DNA from 3 places in the Halobacillus sp. GSS1 genome. Region 1 is predicted to be linked to each of the others. Evidence: riboswitches for the same ligand, from Rfam matches in the RefSeq annotation. Region 1 holds a riboswitch; each other region holds the start of a gene.
The links. A riboswitch is a leader RNA that binds a small molecule or an ion and turns the genes downstream of it on or off. The one in region 1 is predicted to bind S-adenosylmethionine.
Positions count from the first base shown of each region.

Region 2: it holds a riboswitch for S-adenosylmethionine, as region 1 does, so the genes downstream of both, J0K78_RS02940 (methionine ABC transporter ATP-binding protein) here and J0K78_RS14415 (methionine ABC transporter ATP-binding protein) in region 1, are expected to answer to the same signal.
Region 3: it holds a riboswitch for S-adenosylmethionine, as region 1 does, so the genes downstream of both, J0K78_RS11685 (Na+/H+ antiporter NhaC family protein) here and J0K78_RS14415 (methionine ABC transporter ATP-binding protein) in region 1, are expected to answer to the same signal.

Region 1 is NZ_JAFLHE010000008.1:41,765-48,957, reverse strand. Features, by position in the region: gene sufC (Fe-S cluster assembly ATPase SufC) at 1-701, opposite strand, end outside; gene J0K78_RS14435 (YuzK family famiily protein) at 944-1,114, opposite strand; gene J0K78_RS14430 (carboxymuconolactone decarboxylase family protein) at 1,311-1,676, opposite strand; gene J0K78_RS14425 (MetQ/NlpA family ABC transporter substrate-binding protein) at 1,743-2,597, opposite strand; gene J0K78_RS14420 (methionine ABC transporter permease) at 2,629-3,297, opposite strand; gene J0K78_RS14415 (methionine ABC transporter ATP-binding protein) at 3,290-4,315, opposite strand; SAM riboswitch class I at 4,398-4,506, opposite strand; SAM riboswitch class I at 4,732-4,837, opposite strand; gene J0K78_RS14410 (TlpA family protein disulfide reductase) at 4,928-5,350, shown strand; gene J0K78_RS14405 (thioredoxin family protein) at 5,487-5,801, opposite strand; gene J0K78_RS14400 (toprim domain-containing protein) at 5,812-6,159, opposite strand; gene gcvH (glycine cleavage system protein GcvH) at 6,282-6,665, opposite strand; gene J0K78_RS14390 (arsenate reductase family protein) at 6,749-7,108, opposite strand.
Region 2 is NZ_JAFLHE010000001.1:564,084-571,276, reverse strand. Features, by position in the region: gene J0K78_RS02960 (DMT family transporter) at 1-547, opposite strand, end outside; gene J0K78_RS02955 (GNAT family N-acetyltransferase) at 686-1,258, shown strand; gene J0K78_RS02950 (FAD-binding oxidoreductase/lyase) at 1,263-2,594, shown strand; gene J0K78_RS02945 (iron-containing alcohol dehydrogenase family protein) at 2,600-3,670, opposite strand; SAM riboswitch class I at 3,815-3,920, shown strand; gene J0K78_RS02940 (methionine ABC transporter ATP-binding protein) at 4,012-5,055, shown strand; gene J0K78_RS02935 (methionine ABC transporter permease) at 5,015-5,677, shown strand; gene J0K78_RS02930 (MetQ/NlpA family ABC transporter substrate-binding protein) at 5,700-6,524, shown strand; gene J0K78_RS02925 (3-ketoacyl-ACP reductase) at 6,735-7,193, opposite strand, start outside.
Region 3 is NZ_JAFLHE010000004.1:301,105-308,297, reverse strand. Features, by position in the region: gene J0K78_RS11690 (glycoside hydrolase family 3 protein) at 1-1,766, opposite strand, end outside; gene J0K78_RS11685 (Na+/H+ antiporter NhaC family protein) at 2,099-3,502, opposite strand; SAM riboswitch class I at 3,557-3,664, opposite strand; gene J0K78_RS11680 (ABC transporter substrate-binding protein) at 3,735-4,808, opposite strand; gene J0K78_RS11675 (ABC transporter ATP-binding protein) at 4,836-5,609, opposite strand; gene J0K78_RS11670 (ABC transporter permease) at 5,632-6,453, opposite strand; gene J0K78_RS11665 (hypothetical protein) at 6,709-7,193, opposite strand, start outside.

The DNA.
Region 1 (7,193 bases):
AGTTCTGGCCCACCGGATTTGACAACACGTCCTTGCATCATAACGTGTACTTTATCAGGAGTGATGTAGTTCAATAGACGCTGGTAGTGAGTGATGATCAAGCAGCCGAAAGCGTCGTTGCGCATTTCATTGATTCCTTTTGCAACAACTTTCAGTGCATCGATATCAAGACCTGAATCGATTTCATCCAGGATGGCAATCGCTGGTTGAATCATCATCAATTGTAGGATTTCATTACGTTTTTTCTCACCGCCGGAGAAACCTTCGTTAAGGTAACGCTGAGCCATGTTTTTATCCATATCAAGTGTGTCCATCTTCGCGTCCATCTCTTTGATAAATTTCATAAGAGAGATTTCGTCGCCTTCTTCACGGTGAGCGTTAATAGAAGAACGAAGGAAATCAGAATTTGTCACACCACTGATTTCACTAGGATATTGCATTGCAAGGAATAGACCTGCTTGAGCTCGCTCGTCCACTTCCATTTCAAGAACGTTTTCGCCGTCAAGCAATACTTCACCTTTTGTTACTTCATATTTAGGGTGACCCATGATTGCGGAAGCCAGCGTGGATTTACCGGTTCCGTTCGGTCCCATAACAGCGTGGAATTCCCCACCGTTGATTGTTAAATTAACACCTTTAAGGATTTCCTGACCTTCAATTTCTACGTGAAGATCTTTGATTTCTAAAGTTGATCCTGCCATAAATGAATACCTCCAGTATCTATTTTTATCGAATGTCCAAGTTAATCGGAAACAAAGAACTATTCTCAATTTATTCTCATTATAATCTTATATCATTTAGTGCTTGTTATCAACTTTTTCCCATTAGCTGAAAACGTTGAACCGGACATGTAACAAACAAATTTCTACATTTTTCATGTGTATTATAACATGAAAAAATCAGGTGGCTAAACACACCTGATTTTTTCATCTAATGTCATGAATTATCTATGCAATTGACGGTCGACTTGGGCAATCATTTTCTGACTCTCTTCGAATTCACGTTGGCGTTTCTCTTCTACTTTCAAGCGTGTATCCAACTTTCTGCTGTACTCCGCATAACTCATGTTATGAGACTGGTGCATGGCTTTCTCCATATCAGCAGTGTAATTCAAATTCAGATCGTCATTGATAACGAATCAATCCTTTCAGATTATTTACACAATTTAAAATACCACAAATAATATACCCAAACAAAGCCCTTTGAAACTCTAAAATTCACCAAATCAAACTCTTTTCTCTGATGTAAGCGTTTACCTAGAGCGATTGTTTAGAATACATTCGATTTTCTCGAATTTTCTAATAAGTGGATCAATTAACCGTTGACGTCAAATCCATGTATGCATCCTGTACAAGTGTTACAGCCTGGCTCAAAGCTGCTCCTCCTCCAAATGCCGCAGCCACACCACAGGCTTCTAATATTTCCTTCTCTGTTGCTCCCTGATCGACACAGCCCTTCGTGTGGTAAATCATGCAATACTCGTCCTGTGCAACAATGCTGATTCCTAATGCCATCAATTGCTTATCTTTTTTAGATAATTCCCCTGCTTTAAAGCATTCTTGTGTAAATTCATCGAACTTATGAGAAACTTCCGGCATGTGCTCTCTGAAGGCTCCCATTCCTTCTTTATAATCATGTAAATACGTTTGCGTCCACGTCATATTTTGTTCCTGCATACGAAAACCTCCCAATAAAAATAAGTGACTGCGGTTAGTATAAACCGCAGCCACCCATTTTATCCGTTATTCAGCATCACTTGATACCGGCACAACAGCGCCGTCATATTCTTCTTTTATGAAGTCTACGATCTCTTCAGAACGAAGAACTTCTACAAGGGTATTCAATGCTTCATTGTCTTTATCTTCACTATTAGCAGCAACAACGTTTACATATGGAGAGTCAGATTCCTCGAGAATAATTGAATCTTCACTTGGAGACAAGTCAGCTTCAATCGCATAATTTGTATTAATAGCTACAAGCACGTTTTCTTCACGTTGATAAACCTGGGGAAGGTTTGCTGCATCTACACCTGTATCAAATTCAATGTTTTTAGGGTTTTCTACAATATCCTGTACCGTAGCTTCTACTTTTTCAACACTTTCATCCAATTTGATCAGCCCTTCTTTTTCTAAGAGAGAAAGAACTCGTCCGTGAGTAGATACGGAACGACTCATGACTAGCGTCGTGCCCTCTTCTACATCTTCCAGGTTTTCATACTTTTGAGAATAAACTCCGATCGGCTCAATGTGGATACCACCGAGGTTTGCAAAGTCATATCCTTTCTCTTCTTCTTGAGTCTCCATATAAGGGATCGTTTGGAAATAGTTTGCATCGATTCGACCTTCATCTAAGTCTTGGTTCGGTAAAATATAATCCTGATATTCTTCAATCTCTAATGTGATTCCTTTTTCTTCGAGCATAGGTTTTGCTTTTTCAAGAACTTCAGCGTGAGGAACACTAGTAGCTCCTACCTTAATCTCTTTGGTTCCATCCTCACCTTCAGATCCTGATGAAGTTTCCTCCTCATTCGATGACCCGCAAGCTGCGAGAACAAGGATAAATAATACGGCGATTAAACTCGTCCAGATTTTTTTCATTTTTTATTCTCTCCCTTTCTTTATTTTATCTTTATCTTTTATCCAATTTCCGTGAGATCGCATCTCCGATGAATTGGAATATAAACACAATCAATATGATTAAAATGGTACAGATAAATACAACATCAAAATTACTTCTTTGGAAGCCGTAGAAATAGGCGAAGTCGCCAAGTCCACCTGATCCAATTGCACCTGCTACTGCGGTGTATCCAATCAATGCGATCGCTGTTACAGTAATTCCCGATATAAGCGCTGGCATCGATTCCGGGAGTAATACTTTAAAAATGATGGTCGAGTACTTCGCTCCCATAGATTTTGCGGCTTCCACAACACCTTTATCGACTTCTTTCAAAGCAATTTCCACTAAACGGGCATAGAATGGAGCTCCACCAATAATTAGTGCAGGTAGCGCTGCTTGAGGCCCTCGAATAGTTCCAATCAGAAAATCAGTAAACGGGAACAACAATAAAATGAGAATGATAAAAGGAATCGCTCTAAATATGTTAACGATAGAGGCAGTGATCCAATTCAATGTTTTGTTTGCCCAAAGACCCCCAGGGCCGGTCAAATAAAGAAGCAGGCCCAATAGTAAACCTAAAACAAACGTACCCGCGACAGATACCAGAGTCATGTAGAGGGTTTCATTTGTAGCTGTAATCATGTCTTCCATTCTTACGTTCGGGAACCATTCATTAAACATGTGGATTCACCTCCACTTCTACAGATGTTGACCCAATATAATCAATGGCACGCTCGACTTCTTTTTGATTTCCATCAAACTGTACAAACATTGTTCCATACGCACCCTTTTGCGTCTGGGTGATTTTCCCATGCAGAATGTTGACATCTACTTCAAACTTCCTGGATAAATCGCTGATGAGTGCTTGATTTGTACTTTCTCCGACAAAGTGAAGGCGTATAATTTCTCCAGATCGGTAATTATCTTTGATCAACTGCAGGGAGGTCTCTTTTTCCGGATCTCCCATCACCTGATCCACAAACTTCTTCGTTACCGGTTTTTGAGGATGAAGAAAGACATCCAAGACTTCCCCTTGCTCCACAATCTTCCCTTCTTCCATAACCGCCACCTGATGACAAATTTTGCGTATTACATGCATTTCATGTGTAATCAGAACGATTGTAAGGCCGAGCTTTTCATTAATATCCACAAGAAGATCAAGAATCGAATCCGTGGTCTCTGGGTCCAAGGCGGATGTAGCTTCATCACACAAAAGAACTTTAGGGTTGTTTGCAAGTGCTCTGGCTATCCCCACCCTCTGCTTTTGTCCGCCACTCAATTGGGATGGATAAGAACCTCCACGTCCTTTCAACCCCACCAATTCAATCAATTCATCGACTCGTTTCTGCCTTTCAGCTTTAGGGATCCCGGCAATTTCCAATGGAAAAGCGATATTATCATGAACGGTTCGCGACCAAAGCAAGTTGAAATGTTGGAAGATCATTCCGATTTCTTGTCTTGCCAACCTTAATTTTCCTTTGCTTAAAGAAGTGAGTTCCTGATCATCGACAAGAATGCTTCCTTCTGTGGGGTCTTCCAACCGGTTCAGTAAACGAATAAATGTACTTTTACCGGCACCGCTATAGCCGATCACCCCATAAATTTCCCCTTTGTTAATGTTAAGACTTAAATCATCCACAGCTCGTACATCCTGATCTTTCGTGTGGAATATCTTTGATAGTCCTTTAATTGTAATCATGATGATTTCCCTCCACTTCCAAAAAAACGCCGCTCTGTTATGAGAACAGAGCGGCGTTTTTAATCTTACCTAAAAATCTGTTCTCTCATCTGTCAAAGTTTTTCACTTTGCAGGAATTGGCACCTGAGCAAAATAGTTCTGCCGGTTGCCGGGCATCATCGGGCCAGTCCCTCCGCCACTCTGGATAAGAGATTTTAGTCTATTAAATTATTATCACTTTAACTCGTTTAAGTAGCACAAAGAGGATTTTAGCACCGTACGAATTTTGTGTCAACTCCAAAACAGATTGTTCAGAAAATAAAGTCGATCAAAAATAAAAAAAAACGATCAATTATAAACCAAAACATCAAATATTCACGCGATTTACACAATAAAAAAATCCCTTCTTTAATAGAAGAGATTGATCGCGTTTACATTTCTCATCTATCAAAGTCAAAGACTTCGCAGGATTTAGCACCGTACAGTCTACCTGCCGGTTGCCGGGCATCGTCGGGCCAGTCCCTCCGCCACTCTGGATAAGTGAAGATGTCGATATGAAATTAATAATTATGTTAGCATGGGACATAGATTAGCGTCAATCCATAACTTCGCCAGATACAAAGGAGAATGACATTGAGTGAACAAGCCCCTTTATTTGAACTGCCTTATATTAACGATCAATCTTCAATCTATAAACTGGAAGACGACCTAGGGAAAGTTATTGTCTTGACCTTCTGGGCCTCCTGGTGTCCAGATTGCGGGAAAGATTTACCTATGAAAGAACAACTGTTCAAAACGATGGATCATGAAAAAGTAACGATGCTGACGATCAATGTTTCTGGAAGGGAACGGATGATAGAGGAAGGTCTCGAATTCACCGAAAAGTTTTTAATGCAGCCTACTCTTTCTGACGAAGGACGTTACGTTTATGACATGTACAATTGTGATGGCGTTCCTTCCACCATCATCATCAATCAACAAGGTAATATCCATGCGAATTTTGGTGATCAGTCCTCCTTCTTAGATATTGTAAGCAAACTAGGAGAAATCGTATGATATTCATGACTAGAAAAAACAGGGAAGACTCTGGAGAGTCTTCCCTGTTTTTTATTATAGAATAACTTCCAAACCATATTTAATAAGAGAAGTTTTCAATTCTACAGTAGTGGTCATTTCCTGGGAAATACATACACTATTCAACAAAACCAACGACTCTCTCATACATATAGGAGACAGATTGAAAAGCATATATCTTTTCCTCTACCTCCCCATCCCTCGTCACTAGCAGACATGGGACACTTTTAATCTTATAATACTGCATCCATTCAGGGTGCAGAGAAGCATTCATTTCCTTAAAAACTCCCCGATCAAAGACCGCTTCAAGTGTTGTAAGCATTTGACGTGCTAAATGACACGTTGCGCAAAAAGGGCTGTGAACGAAGGTGAGGGTCGTTTGTGGAGCATCAAAGTGCTTCTTTACTTCTGGTGATGTTTTTATTTCCTCCACAGCCATCCTCCTATATTAAATAAATCGATTTTACGTTGAAATGCCTACTAAGTAAGGCTCTTGCTAATTCAGCTTCCGGCGTAGCTGCTACTTCTCTGAAGGCCTTATCTATATAGATATGTTCGGCGTGAGGAAGCTCTTCCGTCAATTGTTTTCTTAATTTGTAGCCAGAGTCATCTTCATCCACGAGAATATACACGGTCCGATCATCTAAATTGTGATCAAAAATCATTTCTTCCATCCGCTCGATTCCTAAAGTCCCATGGGTGCAGATGATTTCAATATCTTCATCAAGAACCTTGTTCAACTTCTTTTTATCCGTGATTCCTTCAACAATGACGATTCGTTCTCCATCCATCTTCATCACCTACTATATAGAAACAGACCATGCCTGTCAGGCATGGTCTGAACATGATTAAGATCAAACGTGATCATGTCAGACAAGGTTTCTTAAAGCCCTGCCTGTCCAATGCACTATCCTTAGTCTTCATCAATCATTGCTTCATATTCTTCCGCGGTCATCAAATCATTGACCTTGGAGTTGTCACTTGGTTCAACAACAACCATCCAGGCTTTATCGTAAGGAGATTCATTAACAAATTCCGGACTGTCTTCCAAGTCTTCATTAACTTCGACAACCTTACCACTAAGAGGAGCATAAAGTTCAGAAACTGTCTTCACAGACTCTACACTGCCAAACGGCTCATCCGCTTCCAGCTCATCCCCGACTTCTGGAAGTTCTACGAATACGATATCTCCAAGTTCTGATTGCGCGAATTCAGTAATACCGACTCTAACTTTTTCCCCTTCTTCTTTCACCCATTCATGTTCTTCAGAATAACGCAGGTCTTTAGGTACGCTCATGTCAATTACCTCCAAAATAATAATTAAAATTCAATAACCAATATAAACATAAAAGCTATAGGCTTCTATTCCCAATAATGTGCTCACTGAGCCCAAACATTTTCAAACTCTTCCTGCTTAAACCCTACCGTTGTTTTTTCACCGTCAGTTAGGATGGGCCGCTTAATCAGCATTCCATCAGATGCTAACCACTCAATCATCTGTGCTTCTTCTGCTTCTTTTAGCTTTTCCTTCATATTCAGTTCTCTATACTTTTTCCCACTAGTGTTAAAGAATTTTTTTGCAGGTTTGTCACTAGTAGCAATAAAGCTCTTCAACTGCTCTTCTGAAGGGGGATTGTTAACAATATGTACAGATTCGTAGTCAATCCCTTCCTCATCCAACCACTTTTTAGCTTTTTTACATGTACCACAATTTGGGTACCAATAGAAGGTTAAAGACATCTCCACACCCTCCTTCATTCTTGTTGTCTAATATTTTATCACAACGAAGGCAAAGATTTCATTTATTTCTTAGATTGTCTTCATA
Region 2 (7,193 bases), on a different contig from region 1:
TCAAGGAAGGGTACTTTTTCAAAATGACCTTGCCGAAGATGCTGTAAAGCGCGTAAAACAAGCCGGAACCCAGTCCGAACAGGAAGCCGGCCAGCGACAAGGAAGCCTCCAATTCCGGAAGCAACCCGATGACGAATGTACAACCGATAAACGTGGTGACAAGAGCCATCAGTTTTCTTCCTGTCCAAGCTTCTTTGAAGAACATCCTCGAGAAGGTGGTCACGAAAACAGGCGCTGTATAGAGGAGCACGAAAGCGATCGACATCGAAGTGGCTTCAATCGCGCTGAACAGACACCAGTTGAACAAAGCGATGCTGATGACCCCGGTGCCGAAGAAGTAGCAGGAATCTGCGGGCCTTATTTTCAAAAGTGCTTGATTCGAAACGAGGATATAACTGAACAGCATCACCATTGCAGAGGTCACCCGGAGAGCGACGACCTGGATGGGGGAGAGGCCATACTCGTACAATTCGTTCACAAACAGGCCAATGATCCCCCATAGGGATGCGCCGAGAAATATGAGGATAAACGCGCGGTTTCTTGTCACCTGGATCCCTCCTTCATCCTTGAATGTCCGTCTATTATACAAAAATTTAGAAAGGTTTGAATATAGCTGTTGCAAAAAAATAGAAATTCTTGTTTGATAGAGGATAAGGATGAAATCGAAACACAAGGGGATGGGACAATGAATCCAGTAATGAGAGAAGTCAACACACACATCGAAACCGAACGGCTGATTCTGAAAATGCCGGAGCCAGGAGATGGGACAGCAGTCAATGCGGCGATCCAGAGGTCTGTGAATGAACTGAAACCCTGGCTCGGATTCGTCCAGGAGACACCGACGGTCGAAGATACGGAATTAAACGCAAGAGAAGCGCATGCGAAGTTTTTGCTGCGACAGAACCTGAGGTATCTCGTTTTTCTAAAAGAGGAAAAAACCTTCGTCGGTTCGACAGGTTTTCATCGAATGGACTGGGATGTGCCGAAGTTTGAACTGGGCTACTGGATGGATACCGCTCATAGTGGAAAAGGCTACATGCGGGAAGCGGTGGAAGCTTTGACGACCTATGCGTTGCATGACCTGGGTGGAGCGCGGGTGGAAATCCGCTGTGAATCGGAAAACAAAAGAAGCCGCGCCATTCCGGAGTCTCTTGGTTTTGAACTGGAAGGAATCCTCCGCAACGACGATCTTTCTGTCGATGGAAAACGTTTAACCGATACGTGTATCTATGCCAAAGTCCGTGAAAAAGGGGAGTGATCCCATGTATGACATAACGATCATTGGTGCCGGCGTCAGCGGGGTGTTTCTTGCTCACACGTTAGCCGAGGAACATCCGGATGTGAACATCCATGTGATCGATAAAGGAAAACCTCTGGTTGAACGGACGTGTGGATTGCAGCAGGAGAGCTGTATCTGTGATGGCCCTTGCGATCGCTACATAGGATTTGCCGGGTTGGGAAAATCCGAAGGGAAATTCAATTATACGAACGACTTTGGAGGACAACTGGGAAAGAAGATCGGGGAAGAGGCAACGCTCTCGCTCATGGAAGAAGTCGATGAGCTTTTATGTTCTTATGGTGGCGACCTTGTGGAAAAATACAGTACGAAAAATGAGAAACTCTCCAAAAAAGCCGCCCAGCACTCCTTACGGGTTTTCTCAACAGAAGTCCGCCACCTGGGGACGCAGCTCGCCCGGGGGGTTTTTCAAAGCATGTATGAGGTCATGTCTGAACGGTTGACGTTTACCTTCGAAGCGGATGTGACGGCGGTTACAAAAGAAAACGGCCGATTTTCCATTGATACAAACCATGGGCGGTTTCAAAGCAGGAAAGTAGTGTTCGCGACAGGCATGAGCGGGGGAGAATGGCTGAAATCCAAGACCCGGGATTTAGGGCTGAAAGCAGGAGAGACTCGGTTGGATCTCGGGGTCCGGGTGGAGATGCGCGGCAATCAGCTTGATGCCATCCTTCAGGAAACGTTTGAAACGAAACTGCATTACATAAACGACCGCTTTTCCGCGACCACTTACTGCATGAATCCACGCGGGAGAATCATACGCAAGTATCAGCATGGCCTGGTGATGGCAGATGGTCAGAATCAGAACGAGGAGGAACCGAGTCAGAATTTGAATTTCACTCTTTTCGTTCCGCGGTATTTCAAAAATCAAGCCGAAGCTATGGCAGAAGCTCATCGTGTCATTGGAGGTATCAATCAAGGGCAGGACAGGATTGTGGCTCAGAAGTTGGGAGATCTATTGGCAGGAAAAACGTCGATTCGTCTTGATTCAGAAGTGATCCATCCTTCGCTGGAAGCAGAAGCAGGAGATCTCCAAAATGAAGTTCCGCCTCTTTATTTAGAAGCGCTTCTTGAGTTTTTCGAGGCATTGGAAGGGCTGCTTGGAGAAAAAATCGATTGTGACACCATCCTATATGGAATGGACAGCAAATTTTATGAAGCGAAGATCTTTACAGATAAGCATTTTGAAACGGAGCTACAAGGTTTGTATTTGATCGGAGACTGCTCCGGGGAGACGCACTCTTTGTCGCAGGCGGCAGCGAGTGGCATTTACTTAGCCCGCTGTATGAAAGCTTAGCCTTTTTACAAGGAGGCTAAGCTTTTTTCTACAGTAAGGATCGCTTCTTTTACTTGGGCTTGCGTTTGAATCCCCATCAGGTGAATTGATTCGCTGGGACGAGTGGCATAGTAGGAAATGGTTTCTATATCCTCCAGGGAATCTGCATCCAGCTCCTTGAGGGTGAGAGGGAGCTGCATGGATTTGTAAAAGGGAATCAGCTGCTCGATTTGATCGGTTTTACCCTCGAGAGCCAGCTGGACAAGGATGCCGTAGGCTACTTTTTCTCCATGCAAAAACTTATGTGTCCCCGGCACTTTCGTCAGGCCGTTGTGGATGGAGTGCGCGCCGGATATACGACCGTAACCATCTCCAAAACCCCCGACCATACCTCCAGCCATGATGATCGTTTCAGCGACATGTGTGAATGCGAACGTGCATTGAGTGTTTTCATTGGCCGCCACAGCGTCTTTTCCTTCCTGGAATAGAACGTCTCTGCACAATTTTGCAGCGTGGAGAGCCATTTCCAAGGGGAGAGGCTTTTCTTTTATATGGCTCGTCAAAACGTCGGCCTCATACCATTTGGCGATCGTATCTCCAATCCCTGCCCGGAGATATTCTACAGGTGAGGTAACGAGCATACCCGGATCGACGATGACCATGTATGTACTTCTTTTGTAAATGATATATTCAAGGAAATTCCCCTCTTCATCGTAAAAAACACTGAGAGGCGTCCAAGCGGCACAGTTGGAAACCAAGGTGGGAATCAGAATCACAGGCAGGTCCAGGCGAGCCCCGCATGCTTTCGCAAGGTCGAGGATTTTCCCTCCACCAACACCGATCAGGACATCTGTGGTTGTGATTCTCTCCGCGATTCTTTCCACTTCTTTATGTGTGCATTCCCCTTCATAGGGGATGGTTTCGACAGCAAATGGAAATTCAGGGATGTAAGGTTTGACCATGCTCCACGAATCGCTGCCATGGATGATGGTCCCATGCGTGAACGTTTCATCCTTCACGAGGTCAGGTACTTTTTGCAAAATGCCGGGCTCGCAACGGTAATAAGTCGGCGCCCCTTGTACTTGGATCGTTTCCATTCAAAATTCCTCCCTCTAAGATATGACCATTATTATCCATACCTGAAAATGCCATGTCAACGGAGAAAAATTATAATTGAAAAAATTGAGAAAATTATTTACAAAACCTATCACTTGCGTTAAAGTGTTAAAACATAAACGAAATTCTTATCAAGAGTGATTGAGGGAAAAGGCCCGTAGAGATCACAGCAACCTTCCAATTGGAGTGGTGCTAATTCCTGCAGAATATTTCTATTCTGGGAGATAAGAGTTTAGCAGTCTTTCATGCGAAACTCTCTCCCGTAAAGGGCGGGAGTTTTTTTATGGGACTTTATTTAACATAATCATGAGGGGGGAAGCCGATGATTTCATTGGAACAATTGAGCAAAGTCTATCAATCCAAGGAGAAAACCGTAATCGGAGTCGATGACGTCTCCTTGGACATCAAGAAAGGTGAGATTTTCGGAGTCGTCGGGTACAGCGGGGCTGGTAAAAGTACGCTGCTGCGATGTATGAACATTCTGGAACGTCCGACAAAAGGGAAGGTCATGGTGGATGGAATCGATCTCATGACATTGAATCCTAAAGACCTGAGGAAGGCAAGGCAATCCATCGGGATGATCTTTCAGGGTTTCCACCTGGCAATGGCGAAAACCGTTTTGGAAAATGTCGCCTTCGCTTTAAAGGCTTCAGGCGTCAACCGACAGGAAAGAAAAAGAAGGGCCCAGGAGCTCTTGGACCTTGTCGGTTTGTCAGATAAAGCTGATGCGTATCCTGCCCAGTTAAGTGGAGGTCAAAAACAGAGAGTGAGCATTGCGAGAGCGCTCGCCAATGATCCTAAAGTGCTTTTATGTGATGAAGCCACTTCTGCTCTGGACCCGAACACGACACAATCCATACTGAAGTTGTTAAGAAAGATCAACCGCAAACTCGGACTCACGATCGTTCTCATTACCCATGAAATGGAAGTCGTGAAAGAAATCTGCGATCGCTGTGCTGTGATGGAGGACGGGAAAATCGTAGAACAGGGGTCTACGTACGAAATCTTCGCAGCGCCTGAAAACGAACTCACCAAACGCTTCATTCAAACGGTGATCGACTTCAAAATTCCTGAAAAGATTCTCTCCGAAAGAAAAGGGACCATCGTACATATGACGTTCAAAGGGGACTCGGCGAACGAATCGATTGTGTCAGACCTCTTGCAAGGATTTAAAGTACGGGCCAATATTCTCCACGGGAAAATCGACTACATCCAGGACCAGGCGCTCGGAAACTTCGTCATGGAATTGACTGGAGAACAGAAAGTTGTCAAACAGGCGATCGATGATTTGAAAGGGAAACTTGGAGAAGTGGAGGTGCTGCAAGATGATCGAACAGCTGATCAATCTCTGGCCAGAGCTGAATAAATCATTCCTGGAAACACTGATCATGGTAGGTATCGGACTCCTCGTCGCTTTAATTGCAGGACTTCCGCTTGGATTACTTCTGTTTGTGACAGACCGTGATTTATTTTTGGAGAATCGAACCATCAAAAGCATCGTCGGCGTCGTAGTGAACCTGATCCGTTCGGTTCCGTTCATCATTTTACTCGTCTTTCTGTTTCCTTTTACCAACTTCCTGATCGGAACTACGACAGGGCCGGTTGCGGCATCCGTCGCTCTTTCTGTAGCTGCGATCCCTTTTTACGCAAGGATTGTGGAATCATCGGCGCGTGATATTGACAAAGGGGTGATCGAAGCGGCCATCGCCTGCGGGGCTTCTCCTTGGTTGATCATTAAAGATATCATTTTCCCGGAAATCAAACCCGGATTAATCAGCGGATTGACGATCACTGCCATCAGTTTGATTGGGTACTCGGCCATGGCAGGGGCCATCGGGGGCGGTGGAATTGGAGACTTGGCGATTCGGTATGGTTACTACCGCTATGATAACTTTGTCATGTTTACAACCGTCATCCTGCTAATTGTTCTTGTTCAAATCGTACAATACACAGGCGATTACATTGCCAAAACGGTGAAAAAGAATTAAAGAAAACTTAGGAGGTACCATCATGAAAAAACTCATTTTGTTAGGTGTCACTTTATTATCGATTGCATTTCTAGCTGCGTGCGGAGAGGAAGAAGAAAGTGCGGACGCTTCTGGAAAAGACACGATCCGATTCGGCGCTACGGCTGGACCGTACAGCGACATGGTCACGAAAGCGATCGCTCCCTTGTTGGAAGAAAAGGGATACGAGGTGACGAACAAAGAATTCACAGACTATGTTCAACCAAACAAAGCCCTTGCCAATGGAGATTTGGACGCAAACCTTTTTCAACATAAAATTTACTTAGAGTCGTTCGCCAAGGAAAACAACCTGGATCTATCCGAAGTGATCATCGTACCGACGGCACCAATGGGGATTTACTCCAATACATACGAGGATATCGAGAGTATTGAAGAAGGAAGCACGATGGGCGTGCCGAACGATCCGACGAATCTTGCCCGTGCATTGATTGTGCTTGAAGATGAAGGCCTTGTTGAGGTTGATGACAGTGTCGATCCTCTACGTGCATCATTGAACGACATCACGAAGAATAAGAAAGACATCAAGTTTGTCGAAGTCGAAGCAGGGCAATTGCCACGTCTTGTTGACAGCGAAGATTTGTCCATGGTTCCAGGGAACTATGCTCTGGCAGCCGGAATGGATCTTCTGAATGCTCTAGCTTTGGAAGACATGCCTGATGATTACCGGAACCGTGTAGCAGTGAAGACGGAAGATCTGGACGCTCAATTTGTGAAAGATATTAAAGAAGTGGTGGAGTCAGAGGAGTTTGAAAAAATCATCGATGAAGAATTTAAAGGCTTCGGAAAACCACAGTGGATGAAAGAATAAAAAGGAAGGCTGGCGTTTACACGTCAGCCTCTTTTTTTATATCGTTCCAGACAACCATACGCGTTGTTTGGAACAGGTCAACATTACTTAAATCATCGGAGAGTACATTCATAAAAAAAGAACCGCCTGGATCTTTATGATTCAGGCGGTTCTCACTATGCTTTTAATTTAATTTCTTTAAATTTAATCCTTCCAGGAATTGTGCCTGATTTAAAAAGGATTGGTCGCCCACTGAAGCGACTGTTTGATGAAAATTCTAGGGTGTAATTTCAATTGAGAAACCATGTACTCAGCAAGGTCCTCGGGCTGCATGTACTTCTCTTTATCCTGTCCTTCCATGTCTTCGCCTAAAGCGAGTTCTGTCGCGACAAGACTCGGGTTTAGGGTGAAGACGCGGATATTATCTCTTCTTACTTCCTGCATGAGCGCCTCCATCATGCCTTGAAGGGCGAACTTCGATCCACTGTAAGCCGTAGAACCGGCTGTGCCTTTAAGCCCACTACTAGAGGAAATATTGATGATATCCCCTTGGTTTTTCTCCTTCATCATTGGCAGGACCGCTCTCGTGACATGGTATGTACCATAAACATTCACCTCAAACGTCCGTTTCCATTCTTCCGGCTCAAGTTCAAGGAACTTCCCATACACACCGATCCCAGCATTGTTGAT
Region 3 (7,193 bases), on a different contig from region 1:
TTTTGCTCAGCTGTTAATTCACGTTCCCCTGTTTTGATTAAGGTCGTATTTGAATGATGAGCAGATACAGCCTCTTCAAGATCACCAATAAAGGAGTTTCCAATCACCACGATTTGTTTATCACCCGATGCGTCTGCAGGCAGAACCCCATCATTTTTCACTAGTGTAATGGAACGTTCCGCTGCTTCTCTTTCCACCGCTTTATGTGCATCTGACCCGACGACTTCCTCCGCTTCTGCAATTTTCTCATCAATTGGTTGAGGCATTTCTTCTTTGATGATTCCCCTGTTCAATTTCAAGGTAAGGATCCGTTCAACAGAATCTTCAATCGTAGCCATCGGTATTTCGCCAGACTCGACAGCTTCATAGACACCTGAAGCCACTTCTTCGAGACCTACAGGCATAAGCGCAATATCTGTCCCGGCATTGATCGCACGAATAACAGCATCCACCGGTCCGAAATGGTCAGCGATAGCTTTCATATTCAAAGCGTCAGTGACGACGACTCCATCATAATTCATCTCTTCACGCATCAAACCTGTCAGTACTTTTTCAGAAAGAGTGGCTGGAAGGGCAATTTCAGAACCATCCTTCTGAGAGATTACTTTCGTATCATCGATTTTCGGGAACGTAATATGCGCAGTCATGATCGCATCAATGCCCGCATCCATCGCTTGTTGGAATGGATACAACTCAACTTCCTTCAGCCGCTCAAGGTCGTATGGGACTTCAGGAAGTCCAAGGTGGGAATCTGTCGCTGTATCCCCATGACCCGGAAAGTGTTTTGCCGTTGCGGCTACTCCATGTTGCTGCAGCCCTTTCGTATACGCCACGCCCATTTTTCCAACAAGCTCAGGATCTTCTCCGAAAGAACGAACCCCGATGACAGGGTTGTCAGGATTATTGTTCACATCCATGACAGGGGCAAAGTTCATGTTGATACCAAGAGAGGAAAGTTCAGCCCCGATCACAGACCCTACATCTTCCGCGATTTCTTCGGAACGAGTAGCACCCAGAGCCATGTTTCCAGGCATGTCCGTTCCTGACTGAAGACGAGTCACAATTCCGCCTTCCTGGTCAATCGTCATAAGCAGTCCATATTTTTCAGAGGCTGCTTGATAATCAGAAACAAGCTTCGCTGTTTGTTCCGTTGTCACAACGTTTTCACGGAATAAAATGACCCCACCCAGATGATATTCCTGTACCATTTCTTCGATTTCAGGAAGCATTTCCGTCACGTTTTCACCTTCCCATTTCCTGAAATCAGGCATGAGCATCTGGCCGACTTTTTCCTCCATTGTCATGTTGGAAAGAGCATGTTGGACGAGGTCGTAACGATCACCATCCTGCTTTTTGATGGTCGGTTTAAATTCCGTCCTCCCTTTTTTGGAGTGGTCCGGTTTAAAATCAAGGGCAATCCGATCTTTAAAATCACCGTTCGATACCGTCACCCATGTACGTCCAGGTTTTCCTGTAAAAGTGACCGTACCGTCATCCTCCACAGTGGCAACGTTCGAATTCTTCGATTTCCAAACGAGTCCGTCTTCCACTTTTGTAAAATGTCCGTCTTCATACACATTCAGTGCGGAAAGAGTAAACTCATCCCCTTCCATCGTTAAATCTGCCTGTGGTACGTTTTCAAAGATGATTAAATCCGATAATCCGCCATCTTCAGCGGCTTCCACCTTTGTACCCATCAACCACGATGGCAGCATCATACCCAGGGTCAGTGTAAAGATAAACATCCATTTCCCCGCCATTCTCATTCGCCATTCCTCCTTGATTTATCTATTTGTAAAAGGTGTCTTCCTATCCAAAAAGACCCTTTCGCAAAACGTTTTCTAAAAAAGCAGTTCTTCATAAAGTCGGTATAGGAGAAATATTGTTGTAAACGTTTACATTTTGTAATAAAAGCGTAACGGAAATAGATATAGTCGTCTATACCACTTAAGGCCCGAATCGTCCTTTTTCCCTTCTTTTTCCAAAGCTTTCCTACTATTCCAATCGACTCATTTTAAAATAATATGTCAACCTTTCTTGAAATTAATGTAAAAAAAGTACATAAAAAAAGGAACCTGGATCCAGGTTCCTTTCCCTCTTAAGAAGCACTCCTCATTACGGCTTTCCTTTTTTCTACTGTGAATTTCGGATATCTGAAAGCGATCGCTAAAAGACCGGCTGCAGCTGTGAGTAAAGGATAAATGCAAAACGGAACAATCGCGACAGGAGAAATACCAGCCACACCTGCCACTGCTAAAATCTGTCCACCATAAGGAATGATTCCCTGAACGGAACTGGCAAAGATATCGAGGATACTTGCGGAGCGACGCCCTTCGATGCCGTATTCATCAGAAATCTGTTTCGCCAGCGGGCCCGCTGTAATGATGGAAATCGTGTTGTTCGCAGTAGAAAAGTTGACGGCCGTCACAATCCCTGCAATACCAAGCTCCCCGCCACGATTCGAGTTCACTTTCCGACTCACGGCTTGTAATAGAAACTCTATCCCTCCATTTGCACGGATCAATTCCACAAGACCACCGAGCAAAATCGCTATCATTGCGAGCGTCTGCATATTCGTAAATCCATCCCCTACCATAGTGACGAACTCCATACCAGAAAACTTTCCAAGCAGAAGGCCGACACCTCCGGCGAAAACAATACCACCAATCAAAACATAAATGACATTCACTCCGGCAATCGCAAAGCCAAGCACGCCTAAGTAAGGTAAAATTTCTACAATGTTGTACGCGTAGTTTTCATCCAGGCTAGCCGAGGCATCCGCCGTCATTACAGCAAAAATAACGGCCGTGATGATGGCTGCTGGTAAAACGATAAAGAAATTTGCTTTGAACTTCTCTTTCATTTCCGTGCCTTGCGTACGGACAGCTGCAATGGTCGTATCTGAAATAACGGAAAGGTTGTCCCCAAACATTGCACCACTGACAATGGCACCCATGACCAGGGCAAGGCCAATGTCCGTCTGTTCTGCCACGCCTACGCCGATAGGGGCGAGGGCAACCACCGTACCTGTTGAGGTCCCCATGGAAATCGAGATGAAGCAGCCGATGACAAACAAACCGACGACCATCCAGCCTCCAGGGAGATAAGTCAAGCCGAGATTGACGGTGGATTCAACTGCTCCCATTCCGGATGCTACGGCAGCAAATGCGCCCGCCAGCAGGAAGATGATCACCATTAAAATGATGTTCGGGTGCCCTCCTCCTTTCGTCAACTGGGAAATTTTCGTTTGGAAATCCGTTTTCCGGTTCATGGCTAAGGCGAAGAGAATAGCTGCGAATAGGGCAACTAGAACGGGCATTTTATAAAAATCACCTGTGATGACCCCTGATCCGATGAAAAGCAAAATAAAGACCACAAATGGGATGAGTGCGAAAGCATTGCTGCTTGGTTTTGTCATGATTTGACCTCCTTTTTTATATAACTCATCAGAATAGTTGGTTTTATCCCGAGAAAAGTTCCTGATCCAAAAGAAGGCGGCCAACAAAAAAGAGCCTTCTTACAATAAGAAGGCTCTTGAAACGTATCCGTTCATTCCTTCTTATCTCTCAAGTGATCATCACTTGCTGGACTTAGCACCGGCCAACCGATGTTGGTGGTTGCTGAAGCTTCACAGGACCAGTTCCTCCGCTTCTCTTGATAAGAAATATTCAATTGAGTTAATGGTAACTTTACAATAAAAAAGATCCTCTGACAAGAGATTTTCAGAAAAATTGTTATCGATCGTAGCGCCCGATCATTTCCATCGCTTCTTCAGAAAGAGACGTGTCGATGGCATCATTGAAGTTAATATCTCCACTGATAGCACCGTTCGCATCATACATCTCGAACTGTTTCTTAATATCGTCAATAAACATTTCTCCGTTAGGGTCAAGCCCCGTCACACCGACTTTCTTCCAAACTTCTGCGTCCTTAAGCGCCGTATGTTTGGTCATGATATCAATCACTTCATCAAGACCTTCATCATGAAGGAACGCATCATTATAATCACGGACACCCTTCAGATAGGCAGCCATAAAACGTACAGAAACGTCGGTTTCTTTTTCGATGAAATCAGGGGATCCCAGCACCATCGCAATCTGTGCATCCGGAGCGAAATCTGTAGCGTCACCGAAACGAACGTGCAGGTTCTGTGCTTCTCCCTGAGTGATCAGTGGCTCGATCTGAAGAGCGGCATCAATCGATTTGTTCCCCATGGCCGCAAGCATGTTTCCAAAGTCAGACATGAGAACAAATTCGACATCGTCTTCTGTCAGACCGGCATGTTCAAGCATGCGCTGAAAAATATAATCATCCACAGCATTTCTCGATGAAACGGCAATCCGCTTTCCTTTCAAGTCGCTGTACTCTTTGATTTCATCCTGCAGATCTTCACGAATCACAAAACTGAAATAGGAGCTGCCATCGAAATAATGCCCTTTATCGGCAATGATCTTCACGTCAATCCCCTGGGCGATAGCATTGAAGAAGGAAGCCGTGGAAACACCACCGGCAATATCCACTTCCCCTGCTGCCAGAGCTGGAAGCATATCGTCACTATTGGCGAACGTTGTGAACTTGATATCAATGTTGTAATCGTCAAAGTACCCTTTTTCTTCAGCAATATAAAAGCCGGCCCCTGAAGCTGCTCCATCTTCAGCTATTACTACCGTCGCCTTCTTATCTAATGGAGCAAAATCACCGTCTGTGAGGCCACCGCTACCTGTATCTCCCCCGTCATCACTGGAGGAACACCCGAACAGCACAAAGATAATCAACAAAAAAGAAAACAGATGACATACTTTTTTCATCATGGGATTCCAATCCCCTCTCTTCCTCTATTTACGCGAACGCTGTACTTCTTCCTGAAGATGATTCCAAATCTCCACAAAATGCTCCGCCATCAAAGGGTCCGCCCGTACCTGCTCCATATTTCTCGGGCGCGGCAGATCAATCCGTTTTTCATCGATAATCGTGCCGGGCTGCGAGCTCATTAACAAAATCCGGTCGCTAAGTAGGAGCGCTTCATCTATGCTATGGGTAATAAATAAGACCGTTTTCTTCGTTTCTGACCATATATTTAAAAGTTCCTCCTGCAAAATGAATTTATTCTGCTCATCGAGCGCAGCAAAAGGTTCATCCATAAGGAGGATTTCCGGATCGTTCGCAAATGCTCTCGCAATGCTGACGCGCTGCTTCATCCCACCGGAAAGCTCTTTTGGATAGAGCTTGGCGAATTTCTCGAGCCCTACTTTATTCAAATAATAAGCGGTCCGCTCCTTGATTACATCTGCAGGCATGTGTCTCATCTTTAACCCGAAACTCACATTGCCTTCAACGGTCAACCATGGAATGACTCCTCTTTCCTGAAAAACCATCGACTGCAGCGGCCGTTCTTTTTTACTCTTTGCAATCGTGAAGGAGCCACCACTTGGTTTTTCTAACTCCGCCAGAATCCTTAACAGCGTCGTTTTCCCACAGCCGCTCGGCCCGACGAGACAGACGAATTCACCATCCGCAATATCAAGAGAAATCCCCTCTAAGGCCGTCACGCGGGTCTCTTTTTTATAAAAAACCTTTGTTAAATCCTGAATCGATATTTTAGCCTCCATCCCCTGTCGCTCCTTTCATCAGTTAGCGCCATGGCAGCAATTTGGCCTGCAGGCCCCGGAGAATGACCGAAAACAAATAGCCGAAGAACGAAATGAGCACAAGCCCGACAAACATTTCTTTCAACAAAAAAGCTTTATACGACGTCCAGATCAAATACCCGATCCCTGAATTGGCTCCCATCATTTCCGCTGCGACAATCGTAAGCAGCGCGATCGCCTGCCCCATCTGAATCCCTTCGAGCATGACCGGAAGCGAACCCGGCAATGCAATCTTGAAAAAGAACTGCTTCGAATCGGCCCCATAATTCTTTGCCACATCCAAATAAATGCGGTCAATGTTTACAACGCCCGCTACTGTGTTTATGACGACAGGAAAAAACACACTCCCCGCAATCGTCACCACTTTGGAAACTTCACCGACACCGAATAAGATGATGATGATCGGCAGGAGCGCAAGGGTCGGGATCGGCATGAGTGCCATGATAAGAGGTGAAAGGAAATGGCGGATGGGTCCATAAAGTCCCATCAAAAGACCGATCACAATCGCCGGTATGACCCCGAGCAGGAACCCGGCAAAAATACGAAACAAGGAAATCCCGACATGATGGAACAGCTCCCCGCTCATCCCCATCGCCCAGAACGTCCCGACGATCTCTGTCGGAGGCGGGAAGAAACGGGCATCAATCAATCCCGTTCGTGATAAAAACTCCCATAGCAATACAATGAAAATCGGCGAGGATATTGTCAGTATCTGCTTCAGACGGTGCTGCATCTGCCGCTTTTTCCACTCTTGTTTTTCCATTTGTAAAGGGTCTGTCACAGATTCCCTTCGGTCATCTTTCATACTCACCACCTCTACAGCTAATTTATGTGCGGGTGCCCAATTGTGTGAAAATGGTTAGATCGTTCTCTTTTCGTGTAACTAGAGGATCATTCTGGTAAAGAACCAGATTACGAGAATATGGTTCTTTGAAAAAGATGGTTCCAACAGAAAAGAAGTCCTTGAAAAAGAAACAGGCTCCCCATCATATGATGGGGAGCCTGTTTCTTAATCTCTATCTTATTATTAGTACAACTTCTTACGAAGAAAAGCTGCCTTTTATGATGATGGGTCCACTTCAGTATAGGCACTCTGATCAGCAAATACATCCAATCCTTCAGGAACACGGATATAAAGCGCAGAACCGTTCCAGTGGGAAACGATAGAATCCATCCACATCGTCCCTTCCTCTCTGTTAAACAATCGGAAAGGAAATTCAGAACCAAAAAGTTTATATTTCAGATTCTTTGTCTCTCCTGGATAAACCGTGAGGGTTGTCATGTCCATATGAACCGCCGGCGTGTACTTTTCTTCCACTTCAAACCCGTCAATCATCAACGGCGTCTGATAGTAAGAAGCTTCTATGGTCTCTGTCAATTCTTCCGTATGCTCGACAAAAATATTGATGCTGTTCTCATCATTTTCTGCTACTTGAAGAATCAATTGTTCTTCATTAAAAGGAAACGACCATTCATAGATGAGCCATTTTTCCATTTCGTTTATCTTCCCTTGAAGAACGGCATCATAAAACTCCTGAGACGTTT